Kaistia algarum: one gene and its partner. Each later gene encodes a partner of the first gene's protein in a complex. Links are inferred from orthologs where the notes say so. Each region holds a gene or a part of one and is shown on either strand. Other genes may lie near its edges.

Region 1 (15,611 bases):
CGTTTCGACGCCCTTCTTGCCCGTGAAGGCATTGGCATTGCCGGAATTCACGAGCAGCGCCCGCGCCGAGCCGCCTGCCAGCGCCTGCCGGCACCAGTCGACCGGAGCCGAGGGGCATTTCGACGTCGTGAAGACACCCGCAACGCTGGTCCCCTCGGCGAACAGCGCCAGGAAGACATCGCGCCGCTCACGATATTTGATGCCCGCCGCCGCCGTGGCGAAGCGGACGCCGGCCACGGACGGCATGTCGGGAAAGGGAACGGCGAGCGGAGAAATGGCGGTCGACATCTAAGCCTCGGCGAGTTCGGGCACGGAGCGGAAACCGTCCTGCCCGAAGCCTTGGTCACACGCAAGGCGTTTCGGGCGACGGGCGAGGAAGCCGCGGATGCACCACAGCGGCATCCGCTCAACGAAAAGGCCGGAACATTGTCCGGCCTTCTCAATTCCGCGGCGGCCAATGGCCGGAGGATCGGCTTACTGGGCCGGCTGCGTCGCCGGCTGCGCCTTCAGGGCAGGATCGATGATGTCGACCTTGTTGTCCTTGCGCAGGTTGGCGACCGTCTGCACGAACAGATCGCGCAGCACCATCTGGCGCACCTGGTCCTTGACCTGGTCATAGCTCGGCAGCGGCTGCTTGCGCTTGTCCGTCACCTTGATGATGTGGAAGCCATACTGGGTCTTGACCGGGGTCTCGGTATATTTGCCGACCTCAAGGGCGAAGGCCGCCTTCTCGAATTCCGGGACCATCTTGCCCTGGGTGAAATAACCGAGATCGCCGCCCATCTTGGCCGAGCCGGGATCCTGCGACTTCGCCTTGGCGATCGTCGCGAAATCGGCACCGGCGTCGAGCTCCTTGATGATCGCCTTCGCCTCGTCCTCGGTCTTGACCAGGATGTGGGCCGCCTGGACTTCTTCCTGCGGCGTGACCTTGGCGATTTCCTGCTCGTAACGCTGCTTGACCGCCTCGTCGGTGGTCTTGCCCTCGATCTCGGCGCGGAAATACTCGCTCCGCAGCGCCTGGGCCCGCAGCAGCGCGAGCTGGCTCTGGAACGTATCCGACTTGTCGAGGCCGGCCGCCGTGGCAGCGGTCGCCATCAGCTTCAGATCGATCAGAACGTCGAGAACGGCCCGGCGCTGATCCTCCGGCGGAACCTTGGCGATCTGCTCGCCGAAAGCCTGGGCGGCGAGGCCGAGATCACCTTCGGTGATCGGCTCGCCATTGATCGTCGCGACGACCGTCTTCGGGTCGATCGGGGCTGGAGCCGGAGCGGCGGCAGCAGCCGGCGCCGTGGTTGCGGCCGGCGCCGCATCATCGGCATGAGCCGGTGCGGCGAGCGCGATCAGACCGAAAAGCGCCAGAGCCGATCCGCGCAGTGCGAGCCGACGCGGTGAGTGACGTGACGTCATCGAATTGTCCTGTTCCATTACAGACGCTGGGTGGGTCAGGGCGCGTCCGACCGCTGCGGTCGGGTGCCCCAGATTCCTTGCTGTTGCTGCATTATCAGGCCAGCCGGCACCGCCGCGGCCACGTTGACATCCTGGGTGCCCCCTCTTATCTGTCTCGGGTCTCGGCGTCCAGAACGCTGTTGACGACCGAGGTGTCGGCGCTTCCCACGGTTTCCGGCCCGAGAGCCCCTAGCGAACCGGCGCAGCTTCGCCCAATTGAGGGCAAGCAGCGCCGTATGAATATTCAAGGATAAGCCATGGCCGGTCTCGGTTCTCTAGCGCGCAAGATCTTCGGATCCTCCAATGACCGGCGTGTGAAGAGCTATCGTCCCAAGGTCGCGTTGATCAACGCGCTGGAGGGAGAGCTCTCGAAGCTCACGGATGATCAACTTCGCGCGAGAACGGGGGAGTTCAAGAGCAAGATCGCCGCCGGCGCCAGCGTCGACGACATCCTGGTCGAGGCTTTCGCCACCGTTCGCGAGGGCGCCAAGCGCGCGCTCGGCATGCGCCATTTCGACGTGCAGCTGATCGGCGGCATGGTGCTGAACGACGGTGACATTTCCGAGATGAAAACCGGCGAAGGCAAGACGCTGGTCGCGACGCTGCCGGTTTATCTGAACGCGCTGACCGGCAAGGGCGTCCACGTCGTCACCGTGAACGACTACCTCGCCAAGCGCGACGCCGAGTGGATGGGGCGCCTCTATCGGTTCCTCGGCCTCTCGGTCGGCGTTATCGTGCACGGCCTAGACGATGACGAGCGCCGCGCGGCTTATGGCTGCGACATCACCTACGGCACGAACAACGAATACGGCTTCGACTATCTGCGCGACAACATGAAGTACGAGCTCGGACACATGGTCCAGCGCGGGCATCATTACGCAATCGTCGACGAGGTCGACTCGATCCTGATCGACGAGGCGCGCACGCCGCTGATCATCTCCGGTCCGCTCGACGACCGCTCCGAACTCTACAACCTCATCGACACGTTCATCCCGCGGCTGCTGCCCGAGGATTACGACATCGACGAGAAGCAGCGCTCGGCCAGTTTCACGGAAGCCGGCAACGAGAAGCTTGAGCAGTTGCTGGCCGAGGCGGGCCTCCTGAAGGGCGACTCGCTGTACGACGTCGAGAACGTAACCGTCGTCCACCACATCAATCAGGGCCTGCGCGCGCACCGCCTGTTCCAGCGCGACAAGGACTACATCGTCAAGAACGACGAAGTCATCATCATCGACGAATTCACCGGCCGCATGATGCCGGGCCGCCGCTATTCGGAAGGCCTGCACCAGGCGCTGGAGGCCAAGGAACACGTCCAGATCCAGCCCGAGAACCAGACGCTGGCCTCGATCACCTTCCAGAACTATTTCCGCATGTATGAGAAGCTGGCCGGCATGACCGGAACGGCGCAGACGGAAGCGGCCGAGTTCATGGACATTTACGGGCTCGAGGTCATCGAGATCCCGACCAACGTCGCCGTCTCTCGCATCGACGATGATGACGAGGTCTATCGGACCGCGGCGGAGAAATACAAGGCGATCATCCGCGTCATCCGCGACTGCAGCGAGCGTGGCCAGCCGGTTCTCGTCGGCACGACGTCGATCGAGAAGTCGGAACTCCTCTCCGAAATGCTGAAGAAGGAGAAGGTTCCGCACCAGGTGCTGAACGCCCGCTATCACGAGCAGGAAGCCTATATCGTCAGCCAGGCCGGCGTTCCCGCCGCCGTGACGATCGCCACCAACATGGCGGGCCGAGGCACCGACATCCAGCTCGGCGGCAATCTCGACATGCGACTTGAGCGCGATCTCGAAGGCATTGTCGACGAGGCCGAGCGCGAACGCCTGACGGCAGAGATCAAAGCCGACATCGCCGCGAAGAAGAAGGTCGCTCTCGCGGCCGGCGGCCTCTACGTCATCGGCACCGAGCGCCACGAGAGCCGCCGCATCGACAACCAGCTGCGTGGCCGTTCCGGCCGCCAGGGTGATCCGGGCCATTCGCATTTCTTCCTGTCGCTGCAGGACGATCTGATGCGCATCTTTGGTTCCGACCGCATGGACGGCATGCTGCAGAAGCTCGGCCTCAAGGAGGACGAGGCGATCGTCCATCCCTGGATCAACCGGGCTCTGGAAAAGGCGCAGCAGAAGGTCGAGGCCCGCAACTTCGACATCCGCAAGAACCTTCTGAAATATGATGACGTCATGAACGACCAGCGCAAGGTCATCTTCGACCAGCGCGTCGAGCTCATGGCCGAGGACGACGTCGCCTCGACGATCGACGACATGCGCCGCGAGGTGACCATCGACCTCGTTGCCAAGCACATCCCGGAAAAGGCCTATCCCGAGCAATGGGACGCGGCCGGCCTGCATGAGCAGTTGAACCAAGTCCTCAATCTCGATCTCCCGATCGTCGAGTGGGCGGCCGAGGAAGGCATCGCCGACGCCGAAGTGCGCGAGCGCGCGCTGAAGGCCGGCGACGAGGCCGCGGCCTCCCGCACGGAACGCTTCTCGCCGGAAGTGATGCGGCAGGTCGAGAAGGCCGTGCTGCTGCAGACGCTGGACCATCTCTGGCGCGAGCATCTCGTCACGCTCGACCATCTGCGTCAGGTGATCGGCTATCGCGGCTATGCGCAGCGCGACCCGCTCAACGAATACAAGACCGAGGCGTTCGAGCTGTTCGAAGCCATGCTGGAGAATCTTCGCCAGACGGTGACGTCGCAGATGATGCGCGTCGAGATCATGCAGTCGCCGCCGCTGATGCCGCAGGAGGCCGAAGACCTCCAGCCCGTGCATCTCGACCCGACCACGGGCGGCAACGAGATGGACGAGGCCTTCTTCCAGAGCTTCGCCGCCGCGCCCGACTTCGATGCGGTTGCCGTCGATCCGAACGATCCGACGACCTGGGGCAAGGTCCAGCGCAATGCGCCCTGCCCCTGCGGCTCCGGCAAGAAGTTCAAGCACTGCCACGGCCGCTTCGCCTGACGGCGAGGCGCTTCCAGGGAGGCGCGGCATGGTTGGACAGCCGCAATCGGCCGAGCCTCTCGATGCCGCCAAGCGCCGCTCGGTTCCGCCTGTCATCTGCTACGAAGTGGACCGGCTGCCGCCCTATGACGCTACTTTCTACGAACGGGCACGCAGCGGGCTGACGAAGATCGCGGAAATTGTGGTTCCGCCGCGCGAGGCGCGCACCTTCACGGTTCCGGCGGGTCATGTCTGGCGCATCGTCAGCATCGATGGCCCGCAAGTCGGCGACCTCAATCTATGGAATGCGCACGATCTTTCGGAACGGTTCTTCAGTGGCAAGACCCGCGCCCTGCATGCGACGCACGTCACCACAGGCCATCGGCTGTGGAGCACGTTGCCGAAACTGAGGCCGATGGCCACCATCACCCATGACACGCTGGACTGGTATGGTTTCGACGCCGATGGCGGCGGTGTCCACGACGTAATCGGTACGCGCTGCGACCCCTATACCAATCGGCTGCTGAAGGGCACCGATTACCACCATTGCTGCCATTCGAACCTGACGCGGGCGTTAGCGCTCGATCGGCAAGTGTCCTTGGCCGAGGCTGAGTCGCATATCCATGACGTGCTCAATGTCTTCATGTGCACCGGCTTCACGCACGACACACATCAGTACTTCATGAAGGCAAGTCCGGTGCGGCCGGGTGATTTTCTGGAATTCTTCGCCGAAATCGATCTTCTCGGCGCACTGTCGACCTGTCCGGGCGGAGATTGCGGCACCAAACACTCGGACGATATCGCGCTGTGCTACCCGCTCGGGATCGAAATCTATCGCCCGGCGAAAGACGCGCTGGCCGCCTGGCAACCGCCGTCTTCAAACGCCTATTCGGGCAGTCACGGCTTGTAAGCTTGGGCCTGACGACCTTTACCGCCAGATCGTCAGATAGCCGGCACGTGCGCCTGCCGGCGCCAGGTTGACGCTTAGCCCCAGGGCATCTTGATCTTGAGACGCTGCAGGAAATTGCCCTTGGCCGGCGGCGGCGTCTCGGCCGCTGGCGCGGACACGGGGCGCAGCGGCGAAGGGACAGGCAGTGGCATTTCCGGCGCGGGCACTCCGCCGACGGCGGCCATGACGACGTCAGGGGATTCGGCGCTGGCGGGCGCCGTGGCAACACCGGCCGCCTCGGCAAGCGCCGGAGCGGCTTCCGCAGCCGGTACGTCCGCGACGGCGGGAGCCGCGGCCTTCGCGGCGGCGGCTTCGGCCTCAGCGGCCTTCTTCTGCGCGTCTGCCGCGGCCTTGGCGCTGGCAGCCTGATCTTCGGCCTGGAACCTGGCCGAGGCGATCTGGAAGGCAGCGTTGTCCTGCGTCTGCTTCTGCTTCACGGCGGCGTCGAGCCAGGCCGGAACGCTGTAGGGCGGACAGGGCGCGCTGGCGTTGAGCGCCGCGCCGCCGGCATCCACGTCGAAGACGTAGCGCTTGTTACACACCTGGACGACCGGGACCTTCTTGGTCACCTCGAAATGGTCGTTCCCCTCTTTCAGCATCACCCAGAAATCGAAATTCGGGTCGTTGCGATGCTTCGCCATGTTCTCGGGCGTCATGCGGAACGGATAGAGATGCACCTCGAAGGCACGCTGCCCGCCGTAGAAGGCATCGCGCGCCAGAGCGTAGATCTCGCCCGCCGCCTCGTCGGTCATGGAATAGCAGCCCGCCGAAGAGCAAGCTCCGTGGACCATGATGTTAGTGCCGGTGCGACCGAGCGAGCGGTCGAAAGCGTTGGGGAAGCCGATATTGAACGATAGATAATAGCTCGAATTCGGGTTCATCTGGCCGCGCGTGATCGTGTAGAAGCCCTCCGGCGCTTGCCGGTCGCCTTCCTTGATCTTGGGGCCGAGCTTGCCGGACCATTTGCAGATCGAATAGGTCGTGAGCAGCGCATATTGGCCGTCGCGACGCTGCTTCCAGACTTCGAGTTCAGAGGATTCCTTGAAGGCGCGGATATAGATCGGCGACTTCGGGTCCATCTCCAGCTTTTCCATCTTGGCGGTAAGCTTCGCCGAGACGGGCTTCTGGTCTTTCGGAATGCCGGATTCCTGGCAGGCGGCCAGCAGCAGCACAGCCATCAGGAGCAAGGCCCCGCGGCAGATGCGCGTGATCAGGTCGGATGCCTGCATGAACTTCCCTCAAGCATCGCCGCTCCATCCGGGGTGGAAGGCGCCTGCGACACGACAGGGTCGGCGACGCCACGGCCCGCCATACCCCGAATCGACGCGCGGAGCATTACCCGCAAGACCGGCGGAATCGTGTCAAAGGCTGCGGCCGATCGCAAGAAACTTCTCGCGGCGCTGGCGCTTCAACTCCGCGCCGGAAAGACCTTCCAGCGCGGCAAGCGACGCGCCGATGGCATCGCCGACGGCAGCGATCGCCGCAGGCGCGTCGCGATGGGCGCCGCCTACGGGCTCCGGCACGATCTGGTCGATAACGCCGAAGCGATAGAGATCCTGCGCGGTGATCTTCATGTTGGTCGCCGCGTCCTGCGCCCGCGTCGCATCCCGCCACAGGATCGACGCTGCGCCTTCGGGCGAAATCACGCTGTAGATCGAGTGCTCCAGCATCACGACCTTGCTGGCGGTGGCGATCGCGATGGCCCCGCCCGATCCACCCTCCCCGATGATGACCGAGACGCTCGGCACCGCCAGCGACAGTGCCGCCTCAGTCGATCTCGCAATCGCCTCGGCCTGACCGCGCTCCTCGGCATCGATGCCGGGAAAGGCGCCGGCCGTATCGACCAGCGTGATCACAGGCAGATCGAAGCGCTCGGCGAGTTCCATGATGCGGACCGCCTTGCGGTAGCCCTCGGGACGAGCCATGCCAAAATTATGGCGCAGCCGCGTCTCGGTATCATGGCCCTTCTCCTGGCCGATGATCGCCACAGGACGGTCGCGAAAACGGCCGAAACCGGCGAGGATCGCCTTGTCCTCGGCAAATTTCCGATCGCCGGCCAGCGGCGTGAAATCCGTGAAGAGGTGCTCGGCATAGTCGACGAAATGCGGGCGGTCAGGATGGCGGGCGACGAGCGTCTTCTGCCACGGCGTCAGCTTGCCATAGATATCGACCAGCGCCTGGGCGGCCTTCGCCTCCAGCTTGGCGATCTCTTCGCCGATGGCAACCGCATTGCCGCTCTCGCCGAGGGCACGCAATTCCTGAACCTTACCCTGAAGGTCGGCGACCGGCTTTTCGAATTCGAGAAAGGTTATCATCCAGACCTGCGAACGAGGCAAGATCGACCCGGGGACGGCAGGACCGACACCCCGAAAGCGGGCGCACACTGGCTGCAAGGCCTTGCGGTGTCAAGCTGAAGCGGCGACCGCGGCGGCCTTGATCCAACAACAAAAAGCGCGCCACGAGGGCGCGCATTCTTGTCGAAGGGTCGGCGATCGGGGGTTTCGCCGGCCCAGGGGAGGTCGACAAGCGGGCGGCGATACTCTGCCGCCCGATGGCAAAAGGTGGTCCGGTTCGGCAAGAGAACCTCGGGGGGCTGGGGGGCTGAGAAATTCCGAAGTTCCCGCCAAACCGGACCGTCTGAAACCATGATGCTAAAATCGTCCCGCATTGCGGCTGGTGGCGGGCCGAAAAAGGGCAAAACGATGAAAAATGCGCCCCGACCTTCACGGCTTCGTGAGAGCGGGCGCCTGGCGGTGCGCCGAGGACAACAGGGCTTCAGCCTTGCCAGCCAGGGACTTCGGCGCGATCATGACAGGACCAAGACAGGGCATTTGCGAGCGGCCGAAGGGAGGCGCGATTGAGCGGAAGCGACGACGAGCCGATAGCCGGGGGCGGCGCGACGCTGGTCGCGCTCGCCGGACGAGCTCCGCCCTCCCCCCGCTATGTCGCCTTCGACCGCCATGAGCTCAACCAGATTCTCCGCGTCTATGGCCGCATGGTTGCGGCTGGAGAATGGCGCGACTACGCGATCGACCATCTGAAGGACAAAGCGGTGTTCTCGATCTTCCGCCGCACCTCGGAAATGCCGCTGTTCCGCGTCGAGAAGGACCCCTCGCTCGATCGCCGCCAAGGCGCCTATTCCGTCATCGCCGCGGGGGGCTACATCATGAAGCGCGGCCATGATCTGCGCCAGGTGCTGACCATCCTGGACAAACAGCTGAAGCTGGTCGAGGGCTGAGCCCATCCAGCCGCCCCATAGAAAAAGGGCGCAGCCGAGACCGCGCCCTTCTTGTCTCTGCGGTGACGATGGATCAGCGGCGATCGCCAAACAGACGCAGCATCATCAGGAACAGGTTGATGAAGTCGAGATAGAGCGTCAGCGCGCCCATGATCGCCTTGCGGCCGGCGAGCGTGCCGTCGTCATTGACCGAGTACATCTCCTTGATCTTCTGCGTGTCGTAGGCGGTAAGGCCGACGAAGATGAGCACGCCTAGGATCGAGATCGCGAAGCCGAGGGCCGACGATCCGACGAAGATATTGACGATCGAGGCAATGATGATGCCGATCAGGCCCATGAACAGGAACGAACCGAAACCGGTCAGATCCCGCTTGGTCGTGTAGCCATAAAGGCTCATCGCGCCGAAGGTCGCGGCGGTGATGAAGAACACCTGCGTGACCGACTGGGCGGTGTAGAGGACGAAGATCGTCGTCAGCGACACGCCCATTAGCGCCGAATAGACCCAGAACGTCAGCTGCGCCGTCGCCACCGACATCTTCTGGATGCCGAAGGACAGCACCATCACCAGCGCGAACGGCGCCAGCATGATGACCCACATCAGCGGGCCGCTGAACAGCGTCTGTCCGAGCGCGGTGCGCTCGATCACGCCGCCATTGTCGACGAAGGCCAGCTTGAACATGCCGATCGAGGCGGCGCCGGTGATCAGCAGGCCGATCGCCATGTAATTATAGACCTGCAGCATGTAGGAGCGCAGGCCCTGGTCGATAACACCGGTTCCGGCACGCGCCGCGCCAAACGGTGAAACGCGATTGTCGAAATCTGCCATCGAAGTCCTCTCCGAAAATCTTGCCCGCGCCATCGGCGCAGCATTCCCGCCCTTGCCTGCCCTTGAGCCGCATCGGAAGGGATATGCCCGCGATATGGCCCCTGCCCCCTCTAGGCGCAAGAGGACGGCATGTCGGTTCGGGGGCGATCGTAAACGAAGCGGGCGGCGGAGCCTATAGGTTTCTGAGCACCGGCGCGGCCTTGCGGCCGAGCAGGCGCCAGGTACCGAGAAGACCCAGCAGTACGGTGAGCACAACCGCCGCCACGGCGGCGGCAAGGGCTTCCGCCGGCGAATAGAAGAAGCTCTGCTTCATGACGCCGGCCACGACGGCAAAGGCGGCGAGCGAGCCGACGCCGACACCAAACACGGCGGCGCAGAGCCCGAGCAGGCCATATTCATAGCCGAAGGCGAAGAGAAGCTGCCGCCGGGTGGCGCCCAGCGTCTTCAGGATCACCGTATCGCGCAGCCGGCCCTGCAGCCCTGCCGCCAGCGCGCCGGCGAGGACCAGCACCGAAGCGGCGAGCGCGACCGAAGAAGCGGCACGGATCGCCACCATGAGCTGCTCCAGGATCGACGATACCCGGTTGAGCGCTTCGCGCACGCGGATCGCCGTAACCGTAGGATAGGCTTTGCCCACGTCCCGCATCAGCGAGGCTTCCCGCGCCGCATCCGGCGTGCCGGGCAGCGACAGCGTCGTCAGCGCCGTATAGGGCGCACCGGCAAAGGTCGACGGCGAGAACACCATGACGAAATTGATCGCGAGGCTCTCCCAGTCGACTTGGCGCAGATTGGCGATCTTCGCCGTGATCTCGCGCCCCAGCACATTGACGGTGATTGTGTCGCCGACCTTCAAGCCTAGGCCACGCGCGACGCCGGCCTCCATCGAGACCAGCGGCTCCCTCGCATCGTCCTTCCACCATTCACCCTCGACGATGCGCGAGTTCTTCGGCGGGGTCGCCGAGAAGGTGACGCCGCGATCGCCCTGCAGCACCCAGGCGCTGTCGGCCGCCGGTTTCACCTGGTCGGACGGCGTGCCGGCGACGCGGGTGATCCGCCCGCGCAGCATCGGCACGCTCTCGATCCTCCCGCCGGGCGCCGCCTGTTTCAGGAAGGTCGAGAACGGCTCAAGTTGGTCGCGCTGGATATCGAGGAAAAAGAAGCTCGGCCCGTTGGCCGGCATCGAGCCCTTGAGTTGCCGCTGCAGGCTGCCGTCGATGAGCGCCAGCGTGACGATGAGGGCAAGGCCGAGCCCGAGCGACAGCATCACCGAAGGGGTCAACGCGCCAGGCCGATGCAGATTGCCGATCGCATAGCGCCATTCGGTCGAGGCTGGCCGCGGCGACCGCTTGGCGAGCGCCATCACCAGCCAGCCGATTCCGCGCAGCACCAGGAACGAAGCGGCGATGGCGACGACGAAGACGATCGCGATCCGCCGGTCATAGGCAAGCCACACGGCCAGCGCGGCAAGCACGGCGCTGGCGGCCAGCGCCCCGGCGAGGAAGGAAAGCCGGATCCGGCTACGCTCCGATCCGTTCATGTCGCGGAACAGGGAAGCGGGCGCGACATCGGGAATACGCCCTAGCGGCAGCAGCGCGAAGGCGAGCGCCGTGACGAGGCCATAGAGTGCCGCCGTGGCGAGCGAAGCGAGATGCAGCCCGCTCTCGGCCCCGACCGGGAGCACATCGGCCAGGAATCGGATCGCCACCACCGGCACCAGCGCCCCGACGACGAGGCCAATGGCGATGCCGACCAGGGCGATCAGCAGGATCTGGCAGAGATAGAGCGCGACGACGAAACGCGACTCGGCGCCCAGCGAGCGCATCGTCGCGATCACGGGCCTTTTTCGATCGATGAAGGCCGCAACCGCATTGGCGACACCGACGCCGCCGACGACCAGCGCGGCGAGGCCGACCAGCGTCAGATATTGCGTGAACTGGTCGATGCTACGCCGAAGGCCCGGCGAGGCGTCGTCACGCGTGCGGATCTGCCAGCCGGCATCGGGAAACGCGACTTTCGCCGCCTCGACCAAAGCGGCCGGGTCGCTATCGGCGGGAAGACGCAGGCGGTAGCTCCATTGCACCAGACTGCCGGGCTGGACGAGTTTCGCCGCATCCAGAGCCGCACGCGTGACAAGCAGCCGCGGGCCGAAGCCGAGGCCGGTCGCCAGCTTGTCGGGTTCGCTGCCAATCGATCCGACGAGCGTCAGCCGCGCAGTGCCCAGATCGATCGTGTCGCCAACCTTGAGATCGAGACGAGTAAAGAGTTCGGGATCGGCCAGGGCGGCGAGCGGCGCGGCAGAATCAAGAGTGGCCGTCCCAGTCTCCGCCTCAATGGCCCCATAGAGCGGATAGGCGGCATCCACCGCCTTCACCTCGACCAGCGTCTGGTCCGAGCCGTCGGCGCGGCGGGCCATGCCGCGCAGGGACGCGATCTCGGAGATATCGCCCTTGGAACGCAGGAAGGCGAGTTCGGCCGGATTGGCCTGGCGCTGCACCAGCGTGAAGGCGACGTCGCCGCCAAGGATCGCCCGCCCCTCGCGCGCCAACCCTTCCGTCATCGAGCGCGACACCGATCCGACCGCGGCAATCGCTGCGACGCCCAGAGCGATGCAGGCGAGGAATACGACGAAGCCCGAAAGGCCGCCGCGCAGCTCGCGGAAGGCGAAGCGGAGCGGCAGCCACACGGCCGAGCCGGCGGCGCGGTTCATTCGGCCGCACTCCGGGCGGCGGCCGAACGAACCTGCGGCTCCTCCAGCCGGCCCGAATGGACGCGGACGGTCTGCTCGCATCGGCCGGCCAGCGCTGGATCATGCGTGACGAGGATCAGCGTCGCCCCGCGTGCCGCGGCTGAGGTGAACAGCAGCTCCGCGATCTGCCGGCCATTCGCCTCATCCAGATTGCCGGTCGGCTCATCGGCGAAGACGATCGCCGGCTGCGCCACCAGCGCGCGGGCTATGGCGACGCGCTGCTGCTCGCCGCCCGACAGCGCGCCGGGATAATGATGCAACCGCGCGCCGAGCCCGACGAGCTTCAACTCGGCCTCGGCCCGCTCGAAGGCATCGCGCACGCCTGAGAGTTCCAGCGGTACGGCGACGTTTTCGAGCGCCGTCATGTTGGGAATGAGATGGAAAGACTGGAACACGATCCCGACATTGCGACGCCGGAACCGCGCCAGCCTGTCCTCATCGGCCCCGGACAGGTCCTCTCCGGCCACGACAAGCCGCCCCGCATCGATCCGCTCCAGCCCCGCCATCACCATGAGCAGAGTCGATTTTCCAGATCCGGACGGCCCGACCAGGGCAAGCGACGTGCCGGAAGCAACCTGGAGCGAAACGCCCTTCAATATGTGGACGCGGGCCGCGCCCGATCCGAGCGAAAGCTCGACATTTTCGACTTCGACGGCAAAAGAGGCGTCTCGGTATGGTTGGCTCACGATCGGCTGCCCTATATTGCGTGCGCGCCGATCCCGGCACATCGGTTCCATATGGGTGCAATGCAACAATGATAAAGGCCCCAGCCCTTCTTTCGCTACTCCTCGTCGTCGCGGCCTTCGCGGTCACTACCGTGCCCGCCCGCGCGGCGGCGGTCCGGATCGTCGCCCTCGGCGACAGTCTGACGGCCGGCTACGGCCTCGGCCCCGGCGAGGGCTTCACCGACCAGTTGCAGGCAGCGGTGAAATCGTGGGGACAGGATGTAGAGATCGTCAATGCCGGCGTCTCGGGCGACACGGCGGCGGGCGGCCTCGCACGGCTCGACTGGTCGCTCGGCGAGGGCGCGGATGCAGTGATCGTCGAGCTGGGCGCCAACGACATGCTGCGCGGCTTCGATCCAGCCGAGACGCGGGCTGCGCTGGGCTCGATCCTGAAGCAGCTGAAGGCAAAGAAGCTGCCCGTGCTGCTCGTGGGCATGCGCGCCGCGCCCAATCTCGGGCCTGACTATGCTGCGCGTTTTGAGCCGATCTACGAGCAACTGGCCGAGCAATATGGCGCGATGCTATATCCCTTTTTCCTCGACGGCGTCGCCGGCCAGCCCGCCCTCCTCCAGGCGGATGGCCTCCACCCCAACCGGGCGGGCGTTGCGGTGATCGTCAAGCGAATCTTTCCCGCCGTGGAGCGCCTGATCGCGGAAATTCCGCACTGACGGCGCCCTCCTCCCACCGACCATGCCAGGCGCAGGCCTGACGGAGCCCTTCATGAAATATCGCCCGCTCGGACGAACCGATCTCGCCGTGTCTGAGATCTGCCTCGGCACCATGACCTGGGGCCAGCAGAACACCGAGGCCGAAGGCCATCAGCAGATGGACTACGCGCTGGATCGCGGCATCAATTTCTTCGATACGGCTGAGCTTTATTCGATCCCGCCCAAGGCCGAGACGCATGGCTCGACCGAGCGGATCATCGGGTCCTGGTTCAAGGCGCGCGGCAACCGCGACAAGGTCATCCTGGCGAGCAAGGTCGTCGGCCGCACCGCGATGGACTGGTTCCGCGGCGGCCGCTCCTCCCGCCTCGTGCGCGAGGACATCCTCCACGCCATCGAGGGTAGTCTGAAGCGGCTCGGCACGGACTATATCGACCTCTACCAGCTGCACTGGCCCGATCGCCACGTCTCGCTCTGGGGCTCGAACCCGACCCGCTACGACCCACCGCAGCCCGCGGTCGACGAAGTGCCGATCGAGGAGACGCTGGGCGTGCTGGACGATCTGGTTCGCGCCGGCAAGATCCGCCATGTTGGTCTTTCCAATGAGAGCGCCTGGGGCACGATGAAGTTCGTGTTCGCTGCCGAAAGCGGCAAGGGCCCGCGCGTCGTCTCGATCCAGAACGCCTATAACCTCCTGAACCGCACCTTCGAGGTCGGCCTCGCCGAGATCGCGGAGCGCGAGCAGGTCGGGCTCCTCGCCTATTCGCCGCTGGCGCAGGGCTATCTCTCCGGAAAATACCAAGGCGGCGCGCGTCCCGCTGGCGCCCGCACCACGCTCTTCAAGCGCGGTGATCGTTATGAGAAGCCCGGAACCGAGGCCGCGATCGACGCCTATCTGAAGGTCGCGCGTGACTTCGGCCTCGATCCGTCGCAAATGGCGCTCGCCTTCGTCACCACGCGACCCTTCGTCACGTCCAACATCATCGGCGCCACGACGATGGAGCAGCTCGCCGCCGACGTTGATTCGGTGGACGTCGCGATCACGCCCGAAATCGCGGCGGCGATCGACGCCGTTCACCAGCTCGTCGGCAACCCCAGCCCCTGAGGCGACAGGGCGCGGCGGCAATTGCGGCTTTACAGGCTGCGGCCAAACCGCAATGCTTTCGACATCCTTCGTCGATTCCTGCAAAGGGGGATGCCGATGCCGCGCCTTTTCACCGCGCTCGAAGTTCCGGCCGAAGTGGGAGACAGGCTGTCCCTGTTGCGGGGCGGCCTGCCGGGAGGCCGCTGGATCGACGCGGAAAATTACCACGTCACATTGCGCTTCATCGGCGATATCGACTTCCGTACCGCCGACGAGATCGTCGATGCCCTCTCGCGCGTGAAGCGGCGGGACATCGAGCTGCAATTCGACGGACTGACCGCCTTCGGCACGTCGAAGCCGCATTCGCTGGTCGCGAAAGTGGCGCCGTCGCGGGCGCTGGCCGAATTGCAGGCCGAGCATGAGCGGATCATCCAGAAGATCGGCCTTCCGCCGGAGGGACGCCGCTTCACGCCGCATGTCACCCTGGCGCGCCTCCGCGGGACGCCGCAGCGCGAACTCGCCGACTATCTGGCCCTGCGCGGCGGCTTCTTCGCCGGCCCCTTCGAGGTGAACCGCTTCGTCCTGCTCTCGTCGAAGGATTCGACCGGCGGCGGACCCTATCTGGTGGAACAGACCTATCCGCTGGCGGAAGCAGCATGAAACGCCTCGGCGCCGCCGAGCGCGACGCGGCACTCGCCCGGCTCAAGGGCTGGAAGCTGGACCATTCGGGCGACGCCATCACGCGTACCTTCGTGTTCGCAGATTTCAGCGAGGCCTTCGGCTTCATGACCCGCGTGGCGCTCGCGGCCGAAAGCCTCGGCCACCACCCGGACTGGTCGAATGCCTACAAGACCGTCACCGTGACGCTCACGACCCATGATGCCGGCGGCCTGACGGCGAAGGACTTCGAACTGGCCGGCCGGATGGACGTTTTTGCGGCCGGCTGAGTCGCCGCCTATCCAAAAACAGGCGTGAAGG
Region 2 (10,267 bases), 850 kb from region 1 along the record:
GGCAAGATCGTCTCCACCTCGCAGGAAGTCGAAGTCGTCATCCTCGAGGTCGATCCGGTCAAGCGTCGCATCTCGCTCGGCCTCAAGCAGACCCTGCAGAATCCGTGGGAAGCCTTCGCCGAGAAGTATCCGATCGGCGCCGTTGTTGAGGGCGAGGTCAAGAACAAGACCGAGTTCGGTCTGTTCATCGGTCTCGATGGCGATGTCGACGGCATGGTCCACCTCTCGGACCTCGACTGGAACCGTCCGGGCGAGCAGGTCATCGACGAGTACAACCGCGGCGACATGGTCAAGGCGCAGGTGCTCGACGTCGACATCGAGAAGGAGCGCATCTCGCTCGGCATCAAGCAGGTCGGCGGCGATCCCTTCGTCGAAGCTTCCGGCGACATCCGCAAGGGTGCTGTCGTTACCTGCGAGATCCTCGCGGTCAACGAAGGCGGCCTCGAAGTCCGGATCGCCGATTCGGATCTGACCACCTTCATCCGTCGCGCCGATCTGGCCCGCGATCGGTCCGAGCAGCGTCCGGAGCGGTTCGCTCCCGGCGAGAAGGTTGACGCCCGCGTCACCAATTTCGACAAGAAGGCCCGCAAGGTCTCCGTCTCGATCAAGGCGCTCGAAATCGCCGAAGAGAAGGAAGCCGTCGCGCAGTTCGGCTCGTCGGATTCGGGTGCTTCGCTCGGCGACATCCTCGGCGCAGCGCTCAAGGCTCGCCAGAGCGACGAATAATCCTTTCCGTCCAACGACGGTTCGGTAACGAAACGCCCCGGCTTGTCCGGGGCGTTTTGCGTTTGAGGCGGGTTTTTCCAATTCGGCCAATCGCTTGCCGCCGCGCTGGTTTGATTTCGCGACCCAAAGCGGCTAACCCCATGGTTGAGGGGCGACTGGCTTAGGAGATCCGAGCGGCATGGACGCGGACCAGATCATCGATCGACGACGGCTGAAGCGGAAGCTTGTCTTCTGGCGCGTCGTCGGCCTCCTCGCTTTGGTTGCGGCGGTGGCGATCGGAGCCGTGCTCGCCATCGGGCCGGAGCGGATCGGCGAGCGTTCCAATCCGCATGTCGCCCGCATCGCCATCAACGGCTTCATCGCCGATGACCGGGCCCAGCTGGAACTGATCGACCGGCTCGCCAAGAACGATGCCGTCAAGGCCGTGCTCATCTCGATCGATTCGCCGGGCGGCGCCACCGTTGGCGGCGAGGCGCTCTATGATGCGCTGCGCGAACTGGCGCAGAAGAAGCCGACGGTCGCCTCGATCAAGACGCTGGGAGCTTCGGCGGCCTATATGGCGGCGATCGCGACGGACCACATTGTCGCCTATAAAAGCTCCATCACCGGATCGATCGGCGTCCTGTTCCAGTCGCCGGAGGTCTCCGAGGCGATGGCGAAGCTCGGTATCAAGCTTACCGAGGTGAAGTCCTCGCCACTCAAGGCCTCGCCCTCGCCGTTCGAGCCGGCTTCGCCCGAGGCGATCGCCGTGATCCAATCGCTGATCGGCGATACCTATGGCTGGTTCGTCGACATCGTCGCCGAGCGGCGCAAGCTGGATCGGCCGACCGCGCTCCGCCTTGCGGATGGGCGCGTCTATTCGGGCCGCCAGGCCCTTGCCGCCGGGCTCATCGACGAGGTGGGCGGCGAGGAGGCGGCCATTGCGTGGCTGGTCAAGGAGCGGGGCATCGCCTCCGATCTTCGGATTGTCGAATGGAAGAAGGAGGAGCCGTCTTCGAGCTTCTCCTTCGCCGAGGCGACCGTGCTGCTTCTCGCCAGACAGGTCGGTCTCGACCCGGCTTCCGCCGCTGGCGGCCTCGCCCGCTTTCTGCCGCAGAGACTGAACCTTGACGGTCTGCAATCGGTTTGGCAGGCTCCGGCGGCTTTTGAGGACGCGGAGGGGACTGCGCGATGATCAAGTCAGAACTCGTGCAGAAGATCGCCGAGCAGAATCCGCATCTTTATCAACGCGATGTCGAGCACATCGTGAACTCGATACTCGACGAGATCGTCGATGCTCTGGCCCGGGGCGACAGGGTCGAGCTGCGCGGCTTCGGTGCCTTCTCGGTCAAGAACCGCCCGGCGCGCCAGGGCCGGAACCCGCGTACGGGCACAAAGGTTGATGTGACGGAGAAATTCGTGCCCTTCTTCAAGACGGGCAAGGAAATGCGGGAGCGCCTGAACGACGCCTGACCCGCGTTCGTAAAGAGCGAAGTGGACCCCGGTTCGCGCCGCGATAGCGCGGCCCCACGGAGCGCTGAGACCCTTTCGCGATTCCATGATGCGCCGGATGGTTCCAGCGGGAGCGATCGATGAGACGTCTGATAGCTGCTATCATCCTGATTCCGCTGGCCATTGTGGTCGTGGCTCTTTCTGTGGCCAATCGCCATCCAGTCATCCTTTCGCTGGACCCCTTCAACGGCGAGGCACCGGCGGTAGCCATGGCGCTGCCGCTCTATGTCGTCTTCTTCGCGGCCCTCGCTCTGGGCGTACTTATCGGGGGTGTCGCCGTCTGGCTCGGGCAGTCGCATTGGCGTAGCCAGGCACGGCGGCTGAAGCGGGAGACGGCGAGCGTCCGCCGCGAGAATGAGGCCTTCAAGGCGGTGCGCAGCAGCCCTGCCACCGCATTGGCCATACCGCGCCGCGGCGCCGCCTGAACATTGTGCGGGTCATTCCAGCTGAGAGGATCGACGCCACCTTCGACCGTGTGGAGCTGGTCGAGACCTTGCGCGCAGCCTTCTGCGCGCCTGCGGAGACGCCGACCCGCCATCACCACACGATCCCACGGAAGGATGGCGACGCCACGCTGCTGCTGATGCCGGCCTTTGACGGCGAGACGGAAGCGGGTTTCGGCCATGTCGGCGTCAAGATCGTCTCGGTGTTTCCCGGCAACGCAGCCCGGGGCGCTGCGACGGTGCAGGGCGTCTATCTGCTTTTCTCCGGCGAGACCGGAGCGCCGCTGGCGCTGATCGATGGGCCGCGCCTGACGCTATGGCGAACGGCCGCCGCCTCGGCGCTCGCGGCGGACTATCTTGCCCGTCCGGATGCCTCGCATCTCGTCATGATCGGCGCCGGCGCGGTGGCCGCCCACCTCGTCGAGGCACACGCCGCCTCGCGCCCGATCGAGCGCGTCTCGATCTGGAGCCGGCGGCCCGAACAGGCGGAGGCGCTGGCTGCACGGTTGACGCAGCCGCGCCTCGTGGTCAAGCCTGTCGACGACCTCGAAGCCGCCGTAGCCGAGGCCGACATCGTCTCGGCGGCGACCCTGTCGAAGGTGCCGCTCGTCCGGGGTGCGCTTCTGAGACCCGGCACCCATGTCGATCTGGTCGGCGGCTTCACGCCTTCCATGCGCGAGGCCGACGATGATGCCATGCGCCGCGCCCGGGTCTATGTCGACACGTTCGATGGCGCGCTGGCCGAGGCCGGCGACATTGTAGGTCCGATCGCGTCCGGCGTTCTGACGCGGGAGGCGATCATGGGCGACCTCTTCTCGCTGGCGCGGGGGGAGAGCGAAGGTCGGCGCAATGCTGAGGAGATTACGCTCTTCAAGTCCGTCGGCACGGCGCTCGAGGATCTCGCAGCTGCGGCCCATCTCTGGCGCCGGATCGGCTGATCCCGCTCCGCTTCGGGCACATCATGCCGTGCGTAGTTCCTCGTCCAGCGTCCGCGGGGGAAACGGTCGGAACGTCATGGCGATGAGGAAAGCGCCCAGTCCGAGCCCGAACGAGGTCAGGTAAAGCCCGCCATAGCTGCCGGTGACGTCGAAGATCCAGCCGCCCAGCGTCGGGCCGAGCGCCATGCCGAGTGCGCCGGCCATTCCCGTGCCGCCCATCAGCGTGCCCATGATGCGCATGGGGAAATTCTCGCGCAGCAGAACCGCATAGAGCGGCATAATGCCCGCATAGATGAAGCCGAAGACAGCGGCGACGGCATAGAACTCACCGAGGTCCCGGGCGAAGAAATAGGCGAGCGCGCCGAATGCCTGCGCCAGCAGGCCGGCGACCAGAACCCGCTTGGCGCCGAAGCGGTCGCCGGCCACGCCGAAGCCGATGCGGCCGAACATGCCGGCGATTCCCTCGACCGAATAGATCGACACGGCCGCGATGGCCGTTATGCCGCAGATCTCGGCATAACTGACCGTGTGAAAGATCGGCCCGGAATGGGTGGCGCAGCAGAAGAAATTGGTCAGCACCAGAACGACGAACGGCACCGAGGTCACGGCGGCACGCACGCTCATCGCGGCCGGCGGCGCGTCGATCTCGTCGCTCGGGTGCGGCGTCGATACTGGCGGCCGGCGCAGGAAGAAGGCGAGCGGGATCGTCGTCACGGCGACGATCACCGAAAGGATCGAGAGCACGGTGCGCCAGTCATGGCTTGAAACCAGCCAGGCGGCGAGGGGCGACATGGTCACCGGGGCGAGGCCGATGCCGGCGGAGACCAGCGATACGGCGAGGCTGCGCTGCGTTTCGAACCAGCCGGTAACGGTCGCCATCATGGGCGCGAAGAAGGCAGCGACCGCCCCGCCCACCATCACGCCGAAGAAAAGCTGGAACAGCAGGAGGCTCGGCGCGTGACCGGCAAGCCAGAGGCTCAGGGCGAACAGCGCGGCGCCGGTCATCACCACCGGCCGCGCGCCGAAGCGATCCGAGAGCGCCCCCCACACCATCGAAGTCAGTGCCATGGACAGGAACCCGATGGTCATCGCCCCCGAAATACCGGTGCGCGACCAGCCCGTCGCCTCGGTCATCGGCGTCAGCAACACGGGCAGCGAGAACATCGCCCCCATGGCGACGCAGCCCATCAGGCCGCCGACCGCGACGATCACCCAGCGATAGGGGTGTTGCTGCATCGTCTCTTCTCCCATCGACCGTGCGGAGCCTGTACTGCACAAGCCCCGCGGCGTCCCGTCACATTGCCTCTCAAACGATAATTTGATATCAAACGATAATGTCGACGACAAGCCCCTCTCTCGAAGTTGCGCCGGCCCTGCCGCTTGCCGCTGTCCATGAAGTGCGGGATCGGTGCCTCTGTCTTGCCGCGCAGCGGGCGGCGCGACTGCTGGCGCAGCGGTTCGATCGGCTATTCGCCCCGCTTGGGATCACCAATGGCCATTTCTCCATTCTGGTCGCCCTCAGCGGCGGCTGGAAACCCCGGCTCGGCGAGCTGGCGGCATTCCTGGCGATGGACAAGGCGACACTGACGGCGGCGGTCCGCGTCCTGGAGCGGCGCGGGCTGGTCATTGTGCGTCCGGACGACGGCGACGCGCGCATCCGCCGCCCGTCGCTGACCGAAATCGGCCGCGAGACGGTCGGCCGGGCGGTTCCGCTCTGGCGGGAAGAGCACGCGCGCCTTGAGGCAGGGCTCGATGCGGCGGACGTCGCCTCTGCCACTCGCCTCCTGTCCCGGCTCGGATAGGCCCGGACCGTTGGACTTCCCGGCGCTTTCGTGGCAAAGGGTGCCCATGCTCAGGATGCAGAATTCATGTCCGTGATCGTCAAAATCTGCGGCCTCTCGACCGAGGAGACGCTCGATGCCGCGCTAGGCGCCGGCGCCGACATGGTCGGTTTCGTCTTCTTCGCCAGGAGCCCGCGCTTCGTCTCGCCGGAACGCGCCCAGGAACTGGCCGCACGGGTGCGCGGCCGGGCGGAGATCGTCGCGCTCACCGTCGATATGACCGAGGAGGCGCTTGCCGAGATCGTCGCGACGGTTCGTCCCGACTGGCTGCAACTGCATGGCCAGGAGACCCCGGAAACGGTCGCCTCGGTGCAGGATCGCTTCGGTCTCGGCGTGTTGAAGGCGATCGGCATTTCCGGGCCGGCCGATCTTGCAGCGATCGCCGCTCATGCGCACGTCGCCGACCGCCTGCTTCTCGATGCCAAGCCGCCGAAGGGAGCCGTCCTGCCGGGCGGAAACGGCCTCGCCTTCGACTGGAGCCTTCTGGACGAACTGGATCCGGACCTTAGCTATATGCTCTCGGGTGGGCTTGACGCCGGCAACGTCGCCGAGGCCCTAGCCCGAACGCATGCGATCGGCGTCGATGTTTCGTCCGGCGTGGAGAGTGTTCCGGGGATCAAGGATCCGGAGCAAATCCGCGCCTTCGTGGCCGCAGCGCGCGGCGCCAGCCTTCAAGCCGAAACCAGCCGGGCCGCCGGCCTGAGGATTCCGACGTGACCGCACCTGTCCTTCCCAATTCCTTCGCCACCGGCCCCGACGATCGCGGCTTCTTCGGCATTTATGGCGGCCGCTTCGTCGCCGAGACGCTGATGCCACTGATCCTGGAGCTGGAGGCGGCCTATCTCTCGGCCAAGGACGATCCGGCCTTCCAGGCCGAACTCGCCTCGCTGTCGAACCACTATGCCGGCCGGCCCTCGAAGCTCTATTTCGCCGAAGGCCTCACCAGGCATCTCGGCGGCGCGCGCATCTTCTTCAAGCGCGAGGACCTCAATCACACCGGCAGCCACAAGATCAACAACTGCCTGGGCCAGATCCTGCTGGCGAAGCGGATGGGCAAGACGCGCATCATCGCCGAGACCGGCGCCGGCCAGCACGGCGTCGCTTCTGCTACGGTTTCGGCCCGCTTCGGCCTGCCCTGCGTCGTCTATATGGGCGCGACCGACGTGGAACGGCAGGCGCCGAACGTCTTCCGCATGAAGCTGCTCGGCGCGACGGTGAACCCGGTCACCGCCGGCAACGGCACGCTGAAGGACGCCATGAACGAGGCGCTCCGCGACTGGGTGACCAATGTCGAGGACACCTATTACATGATCGGCACGGCGGCCGGCCCGCATCCCTATCCGGAAATGGTGCGCGACTTCCAGTCGGTGATCGGCCGCGAGGCGCGGGCGCAGATGATGGAGCAGGAGGGTCGCCTGCCGGATCTCGTGATCGCTGCCGTCGGCGGTGGCTCGAATGCCATCGGCATCTTCCACCCCTTCCTCGACGACAAGGACGTCGCGATCGTGGGCGTCGAGGCCGGCGGCCATGGACTGGCCGTCGACAACGGCCATGCCGCCTCGATGAGTGGCGGTCGTCCGGGCGTGCTTCATGGCAACCGCACCTATCTGCTGCAGGATTCCGACGGCCAGATCCTCGAGGGGCATTCGGTTTCGGCCGGCCTCGATTATCCCGGGGTCGGTCCAGAGCACTCGTGGCTGCGCGACACGGGCCGCGTTTCCTATGTCCCGATCGTGGACGACGAGGCGATCGCCGCCTTCCAGCTCTGCACGCGCACCGAGGGCATCATCCCGGCGCTGGAATCGGCCCACGCCATCGCGGAAGCCGTCAAGCGCGCCCCCGGCATGGCCGAGGATGACATCATCCTCGTCAATCTCTCGGGCCGCGGCGACAAGGACGTCCACACCGTCGGCAAGATCTTGGGGATGGATGTTTGAATCGGGCGCGTGGCCGAACCTTCCCCGCGCGCCTTCCCCGTCTTGACGCCATCCTCCATCGAGCCTAGGCCGAATGCCATGACCGAAACCCGCATCGACCGTCGTTTTGCCGCGCTCAAGTCCGAGGGCCGGCCGGCGCTTGTGACCTTCATGACGGCCGGCGATCCCGATCCGGCAACCACGCTGGCGCTGCTCCATGCGCTGCCGGCCGCCGGCGCCGACGTCATCGAGCTCGGCATGCCCTTCTCCGATCCGATGGCCGATGGTCTGGCGATCCAGGCCGCCGGGCTGCGCGCGTTGAAGGGCGGGCAGACGCTCAACAAGACGCTCGATCTGGTGCGCGAATTTCGCAAGAGCGACGACGCGACGCCGATCGTGCTCATGGGCTACTACAACCCGATCTATTCGCATGGCTCCGAAGCCTTCGTTCGCGACGCGAAGGCGGCTGGCGTGGACGGTCTGATCATCGTCGACCTGCCGCCGGAGGCCGATGATGAGCTCTGCATCCCGGCGCTCGCGGCCGGGCTCAATTTCATCCGCCTCGCCACCCCGACGACGGATGACCAACGCCTGCCGATGGTGCTCCGCAACACCTCCGGTTTCGTCTATTACGTCTCGATCAATGGCATCACTGGCTCAGCCGCGCCGGATGCGAGCCGCGTCGCAGAATCGGTTGCGCGCATCAAGCGCCATACCCATCTGCCTGTCGCGGTCGGCTTTGGCGTTCGCACGGCCGAGCAGGCTGCCGCCATAGGCGCCAATGCCGATGGCGTCGTCGTTGGTTCGGCCATTGTCGCGGCGATCGCCGCCTCACTGGACGACGAGGGCAGGGCAACGGCGGCGACCGTGCCGGCCGTCGTCAATCTCGTATCCTCGCTCGCCTCGGGCGTTGCCAGCGTGCGCCGGTCCGCCGCGGCCTGAAGAAGAGGGTTTTTCGCATGAGCTGGATCAACGACGTCGTTCGTCCGAAGATCAAGAGCCTCCTGAACAAGCGGGAAGTCCCGGAGAACCTCTGGGTCAAATGTCCCGAGACGGGCGAGATGGTGTTCCATCGCGACCTTGAGGCCAATCACTACGTGATCCCGAATTCGGGCTATCACATGCGGATGACCGCCCCGAAGCGGCTCAACTATTTCTTCGATGAGGGGAAATACGAGTCGATCGCGGTTCCCGATGTGGCGGTCGATCCACTGAAGTTCCGCGACGAGCGTCGCTATACGGACCGCCTCAAGGATGCGCGCACCAAGACCGGATTGCAGGACGCGGTCGTCGTCGGCGCCGGCTTCGTCGAGGGCGTGCCGCTTGTCGCGGCGGTGCAGGATTTCGATTTCATGGGCGGCTCGCTCGGCATGGCGGCCGGCGAGGCCGTGATTGCCGGCATGGAAGCGGCGCTGCAGCGCCAGCAGCCCTTCATCATGTTCGCGGCCTCCGGCGGCGCCCGCATGCAGGAAGGCATCCTGTCGCTGATGCAGCTTCCCCGCACGACGGCGGCGGTGATCGCGCTGCGCGAGGCGCGGCTTCCCTATATCGTCGTCCTCACCAATCCGACGACCGGCGGTGTCACGGCGTCCTATGCCATGCTGGGCGATATTCATATCGCCGAGCCGGGCGCGCTGATCGGCTTTGCCGGCCCGCGCGTCATCGAGCAGACGATCCGCGAGAAGCTGCCGCCGGGCTTCCAGCGTTCCGAATATCTCTATGATCACGGCATGGTCGACATGGTCGTCCATCGCCATCAGCTCCGCGCGACCATCGCCCGGCTCTGCGGCCTGCTCGGGCCGAAGGCAGCCAGGCTGCCGGCGATCGCCGGCCAGCGCCATGACGAGGTCGCGCTGGCGTCGTAGTCCGCTGCTATCTTCCGCCGGGCGGCGCCACCGCTGTCCGGGCTCGACCGTCTTTTCTGCATGAAACTACCGATCGGCGGGCGCCCGCCCGTCGCCGAGAGCGTTTCCCATGGTTACCAGTACCGTCGTCCTGCAGCGGCTCTTCCAGCTCCATCCCAAGGAGATCGATCTATCGCTCGATCGCCTGGAGCCGCTTCTGGAAAAGCTCGGCCATCCGGAAGAGCGTCTGGGGACGGTGTTCCACATCGCCGGAACCAACGGCAAAGGCTCGGTGACGGCCTTTCTGCGCGCGATGCTGGAGGCCTCGGGTCGGACCGTCCACGTCTATACCTCGCCCCATCTCGTGCGCTTTCACGAGCGCATCCGTCTGGGCCAGCCCGGCGGCGGTCGCTTTGTGAGCGAGGAGGAACTCGTCGCGACGTTGCTCGAACTCGAACGCGTCAATGACGGCGCGCCGATCACCCATTTCGAGATCACGACGGCCGCGGCGCTCAAGCTCTTCGCCGACCATCCGGCGGATGTGACGCTGCTCGAAGTCGGGCTCGGGGGGCGGTTCGACGCCACCAACGTCATCCGCTTGCCAGAAGTTTCGGTGATCACGTCGATCTCGCTCGACCATGAGAGATTCTTCGGCGATCGGTTGGAGGATATCGCTGGCGAGAAGGCCGGCATCATCAAGCGCGGCCGGCCGGTCGTTACCTCGCCTCAGGTGGCGCCCGTTCTCGGCGTGATCGAGGCGAAGGCCGCCCGGCTTGGCGCGCCGCTCTTCGTCGGCAATCAGGATTGGATCGCCCATTCCGAGCGGGGCCGTCTCGTCTTTCAGGACGAGGACGGGTTGCTCGACCTGCCGCCGCCCCGCCTTCCCGGCCGCCATCAATTCGTCAATGCCGGTGCCGCCATCGCGGCGCTGCGCCGGTCCTCGCTCGCCATCCCGACGGCCGCGATCGAAACGGGTCTGACGAGCGTTGAATGGCCGGCGCGCATGCAGCGGCTTGCGAGCGGCAAGCTCGTCGATCTCGCCCCGGCGGGCGCCGAGATCTGGCTCGA

What was found.
Region 2: the proteins of OSH05_RS13145 (region 1) and accD are in contact, whole or in part, in a solved structure (PDB 8UXZ), measured with the Escherichia coli proteins. The link is inferred for Kaistia algarum from one-to-one orthologs.

What each region holds. Positions count from the first base shown.
Region 1 is NZ_JAPKNJ010000001.1:2,731,916-2,747,526, reverse strand. The notes cover bases 5,688-8,558. They hold OSH05_RS13145 (acetyl-CoA carboxylase carboxyltransferase subunit alpha), read right to left. Parts: upstream 7,665-8,558; coding sequence 6,711-7,664; downstream 5,688-6,710. Other genes in these bases: OSH05_RS13140 (DUF2794 domain-containing protein), read left to right, coding at 8,252-8,558; OSH05_RS13150 (L,D-transpeptidase family protein), read right to left, coding at 5,688-6,578. Also shown: bifunctional glutamate N-acetyltransferase/amino-acid acetyltransferase ArgJ, read right to left, coding at 1-288; OSH05_RS13165 (peptidylprolyl isomerase), read right to left, coding at 475-1,407; preprotein translocase subunit SecA, read left to right, coding at 1,704-4,421; OSH05_RS13155 (urea carboxylase-associated family protein), read left to right, coding at 4,450-5,310; more of OSH05_RS13150, read right to left, coding at 5,385-5,687; more of OSH05_RS13140, read left to right, coding at 8,559-8,587; OSH05_RS13135 (Bax inhibitor-1/YccA family protein), read right to left, coding at 8,661-9,413; OSH05_RS13130 (ABC transporter permease), read right to left, coding at 9,586-12,120; OSH05_RS13125 (ABC transporter ATP-binding protein), read right to left, coding at 12,117-12,845; OSH05_RS13120 (arylesterase), read left to right, coding at 12,914-13,552; OSH05_RS13115 (aldo/keto reductase), read left to right, coding at 13,605-14,654; thpR (RNA 2',3'-cyclic phosphodiesterase), read left to right, coding at 14,751-15,293; OSH05_RS13105 (4a-hydroxytetrahydrobiopterin dehydratase), read left to right, coding at 15,290-15,580; OSH05_RS13100 (bifunctional diguanylate cyclase/phosphodiesterase), read right to left, coding at 15,589-15,611. UniProt on the Escherichia coli protein: Component of the acetyl coenzyme A carboxylase (ACC) complex. First, biotin carboxylase catalyzes the carboxylation of biotin on its carrier protein (BCCP) and then the CO(2) group is transferred by the carboxyltransferase to acetyl-CoA to form malonyl-CoA.
Region 2 is NZ_JAPKNJ010000001.1:1,889,743-1,900,009, reverse strand. The notes cover bases 7,346-10,267. They hold accD (acetyl-CoA carboxylase, carboxyltransferase subunit beta), read left to right. Parts: upstream 7,346-8,314; coding sequence 8,315-9,220; downstream 9,221-10,267. Other genes in these bases: OSH05_RS09160 (bifunctional folylpolyglutamate synthase/dihydrofolate synthase), read left to right, coding at 9,330-10,267; trpA (tryptophan synthase subunit alpha), read left to right, coding at 7,455-8,297; trpB (tryptophan synthase subunit beta), read left to right, coding at 7,346-7,376. Also shown: rpsA (30S ribosomal protein S1), read left to right, coding at 1-726; signal peptide peptidase SppA, read left to right, coding at 905-1,900; ihfB (integration host factor subunit beta), read left to right, coding at 1,897-2,178; OSH05_RS09200 (lipopolysaccharide assembly protein LapA domain-containing protein), read left to right, coding at 2,298-2,642; lhpI (bifunctional Delta(1)-pyrroline-2-carboxylate/Delta(1)-piperideine-2-carboxylate reductase), read left to right, coding at 2,648-3,598; OSH05_RS09190 (MFS transporter), read right to left, coding at 3,620-4,834; OSH05_RS09185 (MarR family winged helix-turn-helix transcriptional regulator), read left to right, coding at 4,933-5,400; OSH05_RS09180 (phosphoribosylanthranilate isomerase), read left to right, coding at 5,467-6,156; more of trpB, read left to right, coding at 6,153-7,345.